Linked DNA regions of Candidatus Vesicomyosocius sp. SY067_SCS001. The protein of the gene in region 2 interacts with the protein of the main gene of each other region in a pairwise test. Links are inferred from orthologs where the notes say so. Each region holds a gene or a part of one and is shown on either strand. Other genes may lie near its edges.

Region 1 (4,120 bases), 330 kb from region 2 along the record:
CAAACTCTATTTTGACTACCTCAGCATGTCCAGTTACTCCTAAACAAATATCTTGATAAGTGGGATTACTCGTATTCCCATTACAATAACCAGAAGTGAGTTTAATAATCCCCTCAATGCGTTGAAAAATTGCTTCAACACACCAAAAACATCCACCAGAAAAGTAGGCAGTTTGCATGTATAATTTTCCATTTTATGAATTAAAATAATTCGCAACTTAACAAAAGCAAAAAATAAAGTATATTCTTAGACATTATTATAAGACTTAATAATATTGGTAATTTTATTACTAAGCAATATATAAGTAATATTATAACTAAATACTATGTGTAGCATAAATTATACGAAATAATAAAAAATATAAGTGAAAAATAGATTTAACCACAAAAAAGTAATTCCTATAAATTTTAATAAAAACTAAAATAAATATGCTTGGCGAGAATGACTCATTATTTTTGATTATAATAATAAATTATAATCAAATATTAAAGACATGCTTAAAAGACTTGTTAAATTTTTAAAAAACAACCATCCAGATGCTAATATTGAAGAATATTTAGATGCAAAATATATTCAACTTAATAACCTTCAGCTTAAACAAATTGCCAATGCGCTAAATAATGGCAAATTAAGTATAAAGCCTGCATCAAATTGCAATGCAAATCATTTTATTTTTCATATTGGCTCAACCTTTATTTTACTACAAAAAGATACAACAAATACAAGTAAAGCCTATCAAGTAGAACTTTCTTGGGAAACTGACTTTTTATCGATTAGATCTAGAGACAAAACCAAAGGTTTTTATTTTATAAATTTTGAATTTGATAACAATTACAATACAACCCTACAAAAAACAAAAAAAACCATTAAAGGTCATATTAATAATACTGTTAAAAATCAAGAAATTATTGACAAAATAATGCCAATATTAAAAGGATTTATGTCGGCTATTACAGACTAGTTAGTAATTCTAAATAGTCTGTAATAAAATTGATGAATTCCTAATACCATAACTGACACTGTCAACTATTACAAATTAATAACAAAGTATACTATAGTTTGAAGAGTATTCATCTTTTTGAGTAGCTAATTTAAGCTTTGGTCCTGATTTAAACACTACTACTCTCCTAGCTGAAATTTCAACTATTTCACCAGTCTTAGGGTTTCTACCTACTCTAGAAGATTTCTCTCTTATGATAAAATTACCAAAACTAGATAGTTTTACTGACTCTCCAGAAGCTAATGTTTGTTTTATTTGATCAAAAAAATCATGCGTGATTGATAATGCTTGAACATGAGTTATGTTCAAGCTTTTTACTAATACGTTAGCAATATCTTTTTTGGTAACTGACATTATCTGAGAATAGCTGAATATTTAGTGTGCATCAATGCCAAAACTTCATCAACTTTAATATTCAGTTGTGCTTCTGTCAGTGTCCCCTCTAGTGATTGATAAATTAAACTAAGTGCAACGCTTTTCTTCCCTAATTTAATACCCTCACCTATATAAACATCAAACAAGATAACATCAATAAAATACTGCTGCTGCATAGCCTTAACACTTTGAATTAATTTAGCTACAGGTACAACATCATCGAGTACTAAAGCAATGTCACGCCTAGATTGTTGATATGATGAAAATACTTTATATTTAACGATATTACGTGATTTTATACTGGCTAAATCAATTTCAAATAAATAACAGTCAGGTAATGATAACTGTTTTTGAACAATCGGTGATAATGCACCTATCCAACCTACTTGCTCACCATTTAATATAATTTTAGCTGTTTGTCCTTTTTGCAAAGCTGTATGTTCTTCTGATTCAAAATAAAATTCAGAACCTGTTAACACTAATAGTGATTCCAAATCAGCCTTAATATCAAAAAAATCTAAGGACTGTAAATTCGCTGCCCACTGTGCAGAAAAACGATTACCTGTCACAATAGCGGCTAACTTATTAGATTGTTCATCTACTTCAATGCCATCAAAACATAAACCAATCTCAAAAAACCTAGCATCTGTATGCTTTCGCCTTTGATTAGATTCTACTGTTTGTAACAAACCTGGTATAAGCGATGAGCGCATGATTGACATATCAACTGAAATTGGATTTGAAAGTCTAATTTTTCTTGCGTCTGGACTGATTAAATTCTGATATTTTTCAGAAATAAAGCTATAAGTAATAATCTCTTGATAACCGCGATTAACCAAGCTTTGAGTAATATCATATTGATTAATATCAACTTCTGAAGAAGAATTAATATTGGCTTCTAAAGACAATTTTTGTACAGGTAAATTATCATAACCATAAAGCCTTGCCAATTCTTCAATTAAATCAGCAGGAATACGAATATCAAATCTAAAACTTGGTGGAATAATAGTCCATGAATTATTGGTTTGTTGTGATATTTCAAACCCAAGATTAGTAAATTTTTGCTCAATCCATTTTGCATCTAACTCAAGACCTAAAATATTTTTAATTTTCTCTTGATTAATGGTTATTGGTTTCAGTTTTGGTAATGCACTTTTATCAATACAGGCGCTAATTTTACTTGCTTGACCACCACAAATTTTAACAATAAGTTGTGTAGCACGATCCATTGCCAACTCGGTCATATTAAAATCCACACCACGCTCAAAACGTAAGGATGAATCAGTATGCAAACCATAGCTTCTAGCATTTCCTGAAATAGATACCAATTCAAAAAAAGCACTTTCTAACAATATGTTAGTAGAATTATTTTGAGTAGAACTTGACATGTTACCCATAACCCCTGCAATAGAAAGCACCAAATTACTATCAGCAACGACCAAAATATCTTCCTTTAGCTTTATCGTAGTTCCGTTCAATAATTCAATATGTTCATCACATTTTGCCATTCTAACTTCAATATTACCTTTTAACTTTGATAAATCAAATGCATGCATTGGTTGACCTAACTCTAATAAAACAAAGTTTATAATATCCACCACAGGTGTATGAAGCTGTTGACCAGAATATACTAATTTATCAGCCATCCACTTAGGTGTTTTAACTGTATTATCGATATTCTCAATACTTCTTGTTAAATACTTTGGGCAGGCTTTCGTATCAACAACACTAGTACTAATGGCACAATCACCTTGTGCAAGCGTTTCAAATACTGGTAAATTAAAAGCCAAATTATAATTAGCACTCACTTCGCGGGCAATGCCTAGAACTGAAAAACAATCACCACGATTAGGTGTAATATTTAATTCAATTATATAATTATCAAAGTTTAAATATTCCCTAATATCTTTTCCAATAGGTGCATTATCTTCAAGCTCAACAATACCTTGTGATAAATCAGACATACCTAATTCAAATTCTGAGCAAATTATACCAAATGACTTAACACCTCGAAGGTTGACTATTTTAACCTCTAAACCATTTAGTAACTGAGAGCCAACCATAGCGACAATCACTTTCAATCCTGAACGAATATTCTCAGCACTACAAATAATTTGTAAATTTTTTTCTTCACCTACATCTACTTGACACAAATTTAATTTATCAGCATAAGGATGTTTATTATAAGATACGACATTACCTACCACTACAACACCTTTAAAAGCTAGTACAATAGGTGTAATACTATTGACCTCAAGTCCTACCATGGTTAAATACTCTACTAATATTCTATCAGATACGTTTGGATTTACCCACTCACGTAACCAATTTGACAAGATATTCATCTAAATTGCCTCAAAAAACGATTATCATTTTCAAAAAAAAGGCGCAAATCATTCACACTATAACGCAACATTGACAAACGTTCGATTCCTATCCCAAATGCTAACCCAGTATAGACATCTGGGTCAATATTGACTGATGACAACACATTAGGATGAACAACACCACACCCTAATACTTCAAGCCAACCCGTCTTTTTACAAACTCGACAGCCTGCTCCAGCACACATAACACATTCAATATCAGCTTCTGCAGACGGCTCAGTGAATGGAAAATATGAAGGACGAAAACGTACTTTCAATACTTCTTTTTCAAAGTAAGTACGCAATAAATCAATTAATAAACCCTTAAGTTGCGCAAAATTTGCATGTTTATCAACAATTAAACCTTCGATTTGATGAA
Region 2 (7,888 bases):
TTAACACCAATTCTGATTCAGAAATTTTACTGAATGTATTTGCCAGTGAATTAGCTAAACTACAAAAACAACGTATTAACGAGTCTGATATTTTTAACTCTGTCTCACAAGTACACAAGCGTGTACGAGGTGCTTATGCAGCCATTGGTATGATTCCAGGATATGGTATTTTTGGCTTTAGAGACCCAAATGGCATTCGTCCACTTATTCTTGGTAAACGCATCACCAAAAGTGGCACTAAATATATGTTGGCTTCTGAAAGTGTAGCACTTAGAGCTCTAGGTTATAAAATTACTCAAGATATAAAACCGGGTGAAGCAGTAGTTATTGATAGAAAGGGTAATATATTTATTAAACAATGCACAAAAAAAGCCAAATACTCACTCTGTATATTTGAATTTGTATATTTTGCTCGTCCAGATTCAGTAATTGATAATATTTCAGTATATAAATCTCGTTTAAGAATGGGGGAAAAATTAGCCGAAAAAATTCATAAAGAATGGGACATTAATAACATTGACGTTGTTATCCCTATCCCTGACACTTCTAGAGTAGCTGCTTTACAACTAGCACATAAATTAGACGTTAAATACAGTGAAGGATTAATTAGAAATAGATATATTGCTCGTACATTTATCATGCCAGGACAAAAACTTCGCAAAAAATCAGTACGCCAAAAACTCAGTACAATTGAACTTGAGTTTAAAAACAAAAATGTATTATTGGTCGATGATTCCATTGTACGTGGCACAACCAGTGAGCAAATTGTACAAATGGCTCGTGACGCTGGCGCTAATAAGGTATTTTTTGCCTCAGCCGCACCTGCTGTACGTTATCCAAATGTATATGGTATTGATATGGCAAGTAATAAAGAACTTATTGCCCACAATAAAAATATCGATCAAATCTGCAAAGCTATCGGTGCAGACAAGCTAATCTATCAAGATTTAGACGATTTAATCTGGTGCGTACAACAAGGTAATAAGGAAATTAACACATTTGATTGCTCTTGTTTTAATGGTCAATATGTGACCAACGATATTGACCAAGACTATCTTGAACATATTGAATTTTTACGAGGAAACTCCACTAAAAAAAATAACAATACCTGTGAAGCTTCTGAATTAATTGGTAATGATGTAGAATAGAGTTATTTAACAATTTTAAAAATACATGAAAGACTTAAGCTTTAATACTAAAGCCATACGCACAGGTTATAGAACTACTACTGAAAAAGAACATTCTGAGGCTATATTTTTAACCTCCAGTTTTGTTTTTAGCTCAGCTGAACAAGCTGCCAATTGCTTTTCTAAAAAAGATCCAGGAAATATTTATGCACGTTTTACCAATCCTACAGTGGATGCCTTTGAAAAAAAATTAGCTATACTTGAAGGTGCACAAGCATGTGTTGCAACTTCATCTGGTATGGCAGCGATCTTTGCAACCATTATGGCATTATTTAAATCAGGTGATCATATTGTTGCTTCGCGCAATATGTTTGGCACCTCAATTATAATGCTAAATACAATTATTACTAAATTTAACATTGACATTAGTTTTGTCAATTTATCTGACTTATCAGCTTGGGAAAATGCACTCAAAAATAACACCAAGCTCTTTTTACTTGAAACCCCATCTAACCCGTTAGGTGAGGTTGTGAATATTGACGCACTTAGCAAAATATCAAAAGCCAATAGTATTCTGCTAGCAGTTGATAATACAATTCTAAGCCCTGCACTACAAACCCCTATTACTTTAGGTGCTGATATTGTCATACACTCAGCTACTAAATATATTGATGGTCAAGGTAGATGTTTAGCAGGTGTTATAGCTGGAAGTACTGATATTATTGAACAAATTCATAAATTTTTACGCACCACAGGTCCTAGTTTAAGTGCCTTTAATGCTTGGATTGTACTTAAAGGGTTAGACACCTTAAGTCTTAGAATGAAGGCACATTCGGACAATGCTCTCAAACTTGCTATTTGGCTTGAAGCCCAAGATCAAGTAGAAAAAGTCTATTATTTAGGTCTGCCCTCCCACCCTAATCACAATTTGGCAAAATCCCAGCAATCTGGCTTTGGTGGTATTGTATCGTTTAAAATTAAAGGTGGGAAAAAATCGGCCTTTAAAATAATTAACGCTACTAATATACTTTCTATTACCGCCAATTTAGGTGATACAAAATCTACCATTACTCATCCAGCAACAACAACACACGGGCGTTTAACAGATGAAGAAAGACTTAACGCTCATATAACAGATGGATTAATCAGAATATCTGTTGGGCTAGAAGACATTAAGGACATCATTGCTGATATTAAGCAGACACTGGTATAATCTAGATAATTGTTTTACATAGAACACAATGCAAAATTCTTTCTCTTATAATGAATTAATTAAATGTGGTGATGGCGAATTGTTTGGATTAGGTAATGCCCAACTGCCAAAGCCTCCTATGCTGATGTTTGATCGTATTAGTCATATTTCCAATGATGGAGGTGAATACGGCAAAGGTGAAATTATTGCTGAATTAGATATTAATCCTAATTTATGGTTTTTTAAATGTCATTTTAATGAAGACCCAGTTATGCCTGGTTGCTTAGGACTAGATGCAATGTGGCAATTAATTGGTTTTTATCTTGGATGGTTAGGAGGTACTGGCAGAGGTCGTGCACTCGGTGCTGGTAATATTAAATTTGTTGGACAAGTGCTACCAAGTGCAAAAAAATTAACCTACAAGATAGACTTATCACGCGTTATTGCACGCAAATTGTATATGGGTGTAGCCGACGCAACCATGGAAGTAGATAGCAAGGTAATTTACGATGCTACCAACCTTAAAGTTGGATTATTTACTGATACTAGCAAAATGTAATGCATAGAGTTGTTGTCACAGGAATGGGAGTTGTTTCCAGTTTAGGTGCAAATTGTGCAGAGGTTCTAAACTCTTTAAAAACCTCTAAATCAGGTATTAAATTTAATGAAACTCAGGAAAATATAGGGCTTCGTTCACACCTATCTGGAACAATTTCTGAGATAAATTCAGACGAAATTATTGATAGAAAGATGAAACGCTTTATGGCTGATGCCGCCATTTACAATGCAGTTGCACTAGACGAAGCAATTAAACAATCAGGCTTAACAAAAGTACAAATCTCAAATGAACGTACTGGACTTATTATGGGTTCTGGTGGAGCTAGTAACCAAAATATAGTTGAAGCTACCGATATATTACGAAAAAAAGGTATTAAACGCGTTGGTCCTTATCGTGTACCGCGTACAATGGGATCTACAACCTCAGCTTGTCTTTCAACTCTATTCAAAATTAAAGGCATTAACTATTCAATCAGTTCTGCCTGCTCAACATCCGCACACTGTATTGGAAATGCCATGGAACAAATACAAATGGGCAAACAAGATGTGGTATTTGCTGGTGGTGGTGAGGAACTAGATTGGTCATTAACCATGTTATTTGATGCAATGGGTGCTTTATCTTCTAAATATAATAAATCCCCTGAGCAAGCATCTCGTGCTTTTGACAAAGAACGAGATGGCTTTATAATTTCTGGTGGTGGTGGTGCTTTAGCGCTTGAATCACTAGAATACGCACAAGCTCGAGGCGCAACTATTCTTGCAGAATTAACAGGCTATGGCGCAACTTCCGATGGTTATGATATGGTTGTGCCATCTGGTGATGGTGCTAAACGTTGTATGGAAATTGCTATATCAACAGTAAATGGACCTATTAACTACATTAATGCTCACGGCACCTCAACGCCAGTTGGCGATGTAAAAGAACTAAATGCTATCAAAGAAGTCTTTGGCGATAATATTCCTAATATTAGCTCAACTAAATCACTTTCAGGCCATGCACTAGGTGCGGCTGGTGTGAATGAATCAATTTACTCATTACTAATGTTACAAAATAATTTTATGACAAAATCTGTAAATATCAATATACTAGATGAAGCAGCTAAAGGTATGCCAATTATACAAACAACAATCAAACAAACATTTAACCGAGTTATGTCGAATAGTTTTGGTTTTGGTGGTACAAATGCTTGTTTAGTCTTCGAAAAATTTAAATAATAAATATTAAAATATAACACAAGAATCCATTCTTGGATCATGTTGTAATAACTCAAAGAAAAATTATTTTAATTTTTCTCATAACAACAAAATATATAAGATTACTAACGACTATTTAATAAATAACCATATAATACATGTTTAGATTATCTTGTATATTATGGATTATTAGTTCAACATCTTAACTTTGAGTATTTATCCATTTAAAACAGCACGTACATTATATAACTCTATAAAAAAATTTAGTTTATTTAAATAATATTTTTCCTATCAGTCTTCATCCTTAACATTAATAACAAAAGTAAAAAACTGACGCACGCTAATTAATACTACCTTGTCTATATCAATCTAAAAAACATAATACGTTAATAAGACCTATCATAGTTAGGATAAAAATAAAAAACATAGTAATTTGATTATAATCTATACTAATATTGTTTTTCAAATAAAACTATATGAATTAATGTTAACTTACATGTTTTAATTAAATTTAATTAAATTAAGGTCTAGACTTTGATTTCTCAGATGAAAATAAATTTTCCTTTGTAATACCTAACTCAAGAATCATCAAACTTGCAACATAAATAGAAGAATAAGTGCCCACTACTACACCAATTAGTAATGCTAAAGAAAAACTATGAATAATCTCACCACCTAAAAAGAACAGTGCCAATAACACCAATAAGGTAGTCAAAGAGGTTGTTATTGTTCTAGATAGTGTTTGGTTAAGTGCATCATTAATAATCCTAGAGGATTCAATATGATGTGTTAACAAGAAATTCTCACGAATCCGATCAAACACCACAATAGTATCATTCAAGGAGTAACCAATAACTGCTAATATAGCAGCCAGTACCGTCAAATCAAACTCGATTTGGAATAATGAAAAAACACCCAAAATAATGATAACATCATGAATAAGAGCTGTAATTGAACCCAATGAAAAACGATATTCGAAACGAAATGAAACATAAATCAAAATACCAATCAGGGCATATAACATTGCTAGACCACTATCATTCGTAAGCTCTTCACCCACTTTAGGACCCACAAATTCAACCCGACGAATATCAACATCACCGCCCAATAAGTAAATAATTTTTGAACTTAACTTAGCATTAGAAATTGATTGAGATTCTAAACGAATTAAAATTTCATTAGTTGAACCAAAATATTGAACATTAGCCCTTTTAAAATTTGCATTCACCAAAACAGCTCTAATCTCAGCTAAATCAACACTTTGTTGATATCCTACTTCAATTAAAGTACCTCCTTTAAAATCAATGCCTAATTTAAGTCCATTTGTAGTTAATGAAAAAATACTAGCTGAAATTAATAACACTGAAAATATAATGGCATAAGTACGCTTACCCATGAAGTTAATCGTTGGAATATTTAATACTTTAAAACTCATATTGAAATATCTTCTAACTTCTTACCACTATATATCTTATTAATTATTGCACGTGAGACAATAATAGCTGTAAACATTGAAGTAATAATACCAATTGACAAGGTAATCGCAAAGCCTTTAATTGGGCCAGTACCAAAACTAAATAAAATCAATGCCACAATCAAAGTCGTAATATTAGCATCTAAAATAGTCAATAACGCCTTATCATAACCAATTGAAATAGCTTTCTGAAAATTTCTATTCATTCCCATTTCTTCTTTAATACGTTCAAAGATTAACACATTAGCATCAACTGCCATACCTACTGTTAACACAATACCTGCAATACCTGGCAGTGTAAGAGTGGCTTGCAATAAAGACAAAATAGATAAAATCATCACTAAATTAAGCGTCAAAGCCACATTTGCTACCATACCAAATAGTTGATAACGCATAGCCATAAACAATAACACTAAAATAAATCCAACCAATACTGATATAACTCCTTTAATTATATTATCTGAACCAAGACTTGGACCAATAGTACGTTCTTCAATAATTTCAATCGGCGCTGAAAGAGAGCCAGCTCTTAATAATAACGCTAAATTACGAGCCTCTTTAATATTATCAATACCTGTAATCTGAAACCGTGACGAAAATATACCTTGAATTGTAGCAGCATTAATAATATCTCTAGTAGTGGTACGCTTCTTAATGGTTTTACCATTTTTAACAAGTGTTTCAACTTTATTCTCAATAAAAACAACTGCCATACGATGGTGCAAGTATCTTTTAGTGGTATTAAACATTGCCCTACCACCAGTACTATCAAGTGTGATATTAACCATTGGTGTGTTATTTTCTTGATTAATACCAGACGTTGCACCCGTAATATTTTCACCCGTTGTAATCACATGACTTTTTAGCAAAAGTGGACGACCATCTTTAAAATAATAAAGTTTTGAGCCAATCGGTAACCGCCCTGACTGAATAGCTATTTGTGGGTCATTTTTTTCATCAACCAATCTAAATTCTAAAGTTGCTACCGCACCTAAAATTTCTTTTGCTCTGGCTGTATCTTGTACACCTGGTAGTTGGACAACAATACGTTCCAGACCTTGCTGTTGAATAATTGGCTCTGCTACGCCTAATTCATTCACTCGATTACGCAACGTTATAATATTTTGTTTAAGCGCACTTCTCTTAGCTTGTTTTTGTACACTCTCACTAATTCTAATATTTAGTAATAAATCATCTGTATTATTCAGCATAATTAAATCACTCAATTCTGATTTAATTAACTTAGATGCCTCGTCTTTTAATTCAGATCGCTTAAAATGAATAACAATACTATTACCTTCTTGCTTTATGCTATTATATAATCTATCTTTACGTAATAAAACACGAAGTTCATTGTATGCTATATCCATAGAAGCTGAAATTACCGCTTCCATATCAACTTCTAATAAAAAGTGAACACCGCCTCTCAGGTCTAATCCAAGTGACATAGCCTTACCACCGATACTTGCCAACCAAACTGGCACAGAAGGTGCCAAATTTAACGCCACCACATAACGCCGACTCAGCGCCTGATTAATAACATCTTTAGCCAAAAGCTGTTGTGTATTATCCTTAAAACGTACTAAGATCCTTTGATTAATTAATTCAATAGATTTAAACTCAATTTGTTGAATCTTTAATACATTTTTAATTTTAACCAAATCCTGATCAACAATCAAATTATTACCTGCACTGGACACTTGAAGAGCTAAATCAGAACCAAATATATTAGGTAATGCATACAATATTGAAAACAATAAAACAAATACAATTAATGCATTTTTATACCATGAATAATGATTCATAACAGTTATGTTTAATTAAATTTTAGCGCTCCCTTTTGGCATTTTTTGATTAATACCTTGCTTTTGCACCTTAACCACAACACCATTAGCAATTTCTAATATTGCAAAAGATTCATCTACAGAAACAACTTTACCAACTATACCGCCATTAGTAACAACCTCATCATCTTTTTTTAAGGCTACTAATAATATTTTATGCTCCTTGGCACGTTTTTGCTGAGGTCTAATCAGTAAAAAATACATCAATGCAAACATAACCAATAAAAATGGTAACCCACTCCATGAATCTATAATACTACTCTCTGATACTAAACCTTCTGCGAATGCTGGTACAATAATTAAATCTAATAAATTCATTTTATCTCCTTATATAAAAAAATTAATTCATAACTTCCAACCCACCCATATAACTCTGTAAAACAGAGGGGATTTTAATACTTCTATCAGCTTGCTGATAATTTTCCAATACTGCTACTAACGTTCTACCAACTGCTAATCCTGAGCCATTTAATGTGTGTAATAATTCTAATTTATTAGT

What was found.
Region 1: the proteins of secD (region 2) and pheT interact in binary tests that used the Escherichia coli proteins (3 or more experiments, as listed by UniProt). The link is inferred for Candidatus Vesicomyosocius sp. SY067_SCS001 from one-to-one orthologs.

Annotation. Positions count from the first base shown.
Region 1 is NZ_CP054877.1:615,310-619,429, forward strand. Bases 1,038-4,120 are described here. They hold pheT (phenylalanine--tRNA ligase subunit beta), read right to left. Parts: upstream 3,721-4,120; coding sequence 1,354-3,720; downstream 1,038-1,353. Other genes in these bases: HUW60_RS02955 (integration host factor subunit alpha), read right to left, coding at 1,038-1,354; pheS (phenylalanine--tRNA ligase subunit alpha), read right to left, coding at 3,717-4,120. Outside these bases: peptide-methionine (S)-S-oxide reductase MsrA, read right to left, coding at 1-178; HUW60_RS02950 (hypothetical protein), read left to right, coding at 494-961; more of HUW60_RS02955, read right to left, coding at 1,037-1,037.
Region 2 is NZ_CP054877.1:942,202-950,089, forward strand. The notes cover bases 4,927-7,888. They hold secD (protein translocase subunit SecD), read right to left. Parts: upstream 7,351-7,888; coding sequence 5,503-7,350; downstream 4,927-5,502. Other genes in these bases: secF (protein translocase subunit SecF), read right to left, coding at 4,927-5,506; yajC (preprotein translocase subunit YajC), read right to left, coding at 7,366-7,707; serS (serine--tRNA ligase), read right to left, coding at 7,730-7,888. Outside these bases: purF (amidophosphoribosyltransferase), read left to right, coding at 1-1,148; HUW60_RS04535 (O-succinylhomoserine sulfhydrylase), read left to right, coding at 1,174-2,340; fabA (bifunctional 3-hydroxydecanoyl-ACP dehydratase/trans-2-decenoyl-ACP isomerase), read left to right, coding at 2,369-2,878; fabB (beta-ketoacyl-ACP synthase I), read left to right, coding at 2,878-4,092; more of secF, read right to left, coding at 4,592-4,926. UniProt on the Escherichia coli protein: Part of the Sec protein translocase complex. Interacts with the SecYEG preprotein conducting channel. SecDF uses the proton motive force (PMF) to complete protein translocation after the ATP-dependent function of SecA.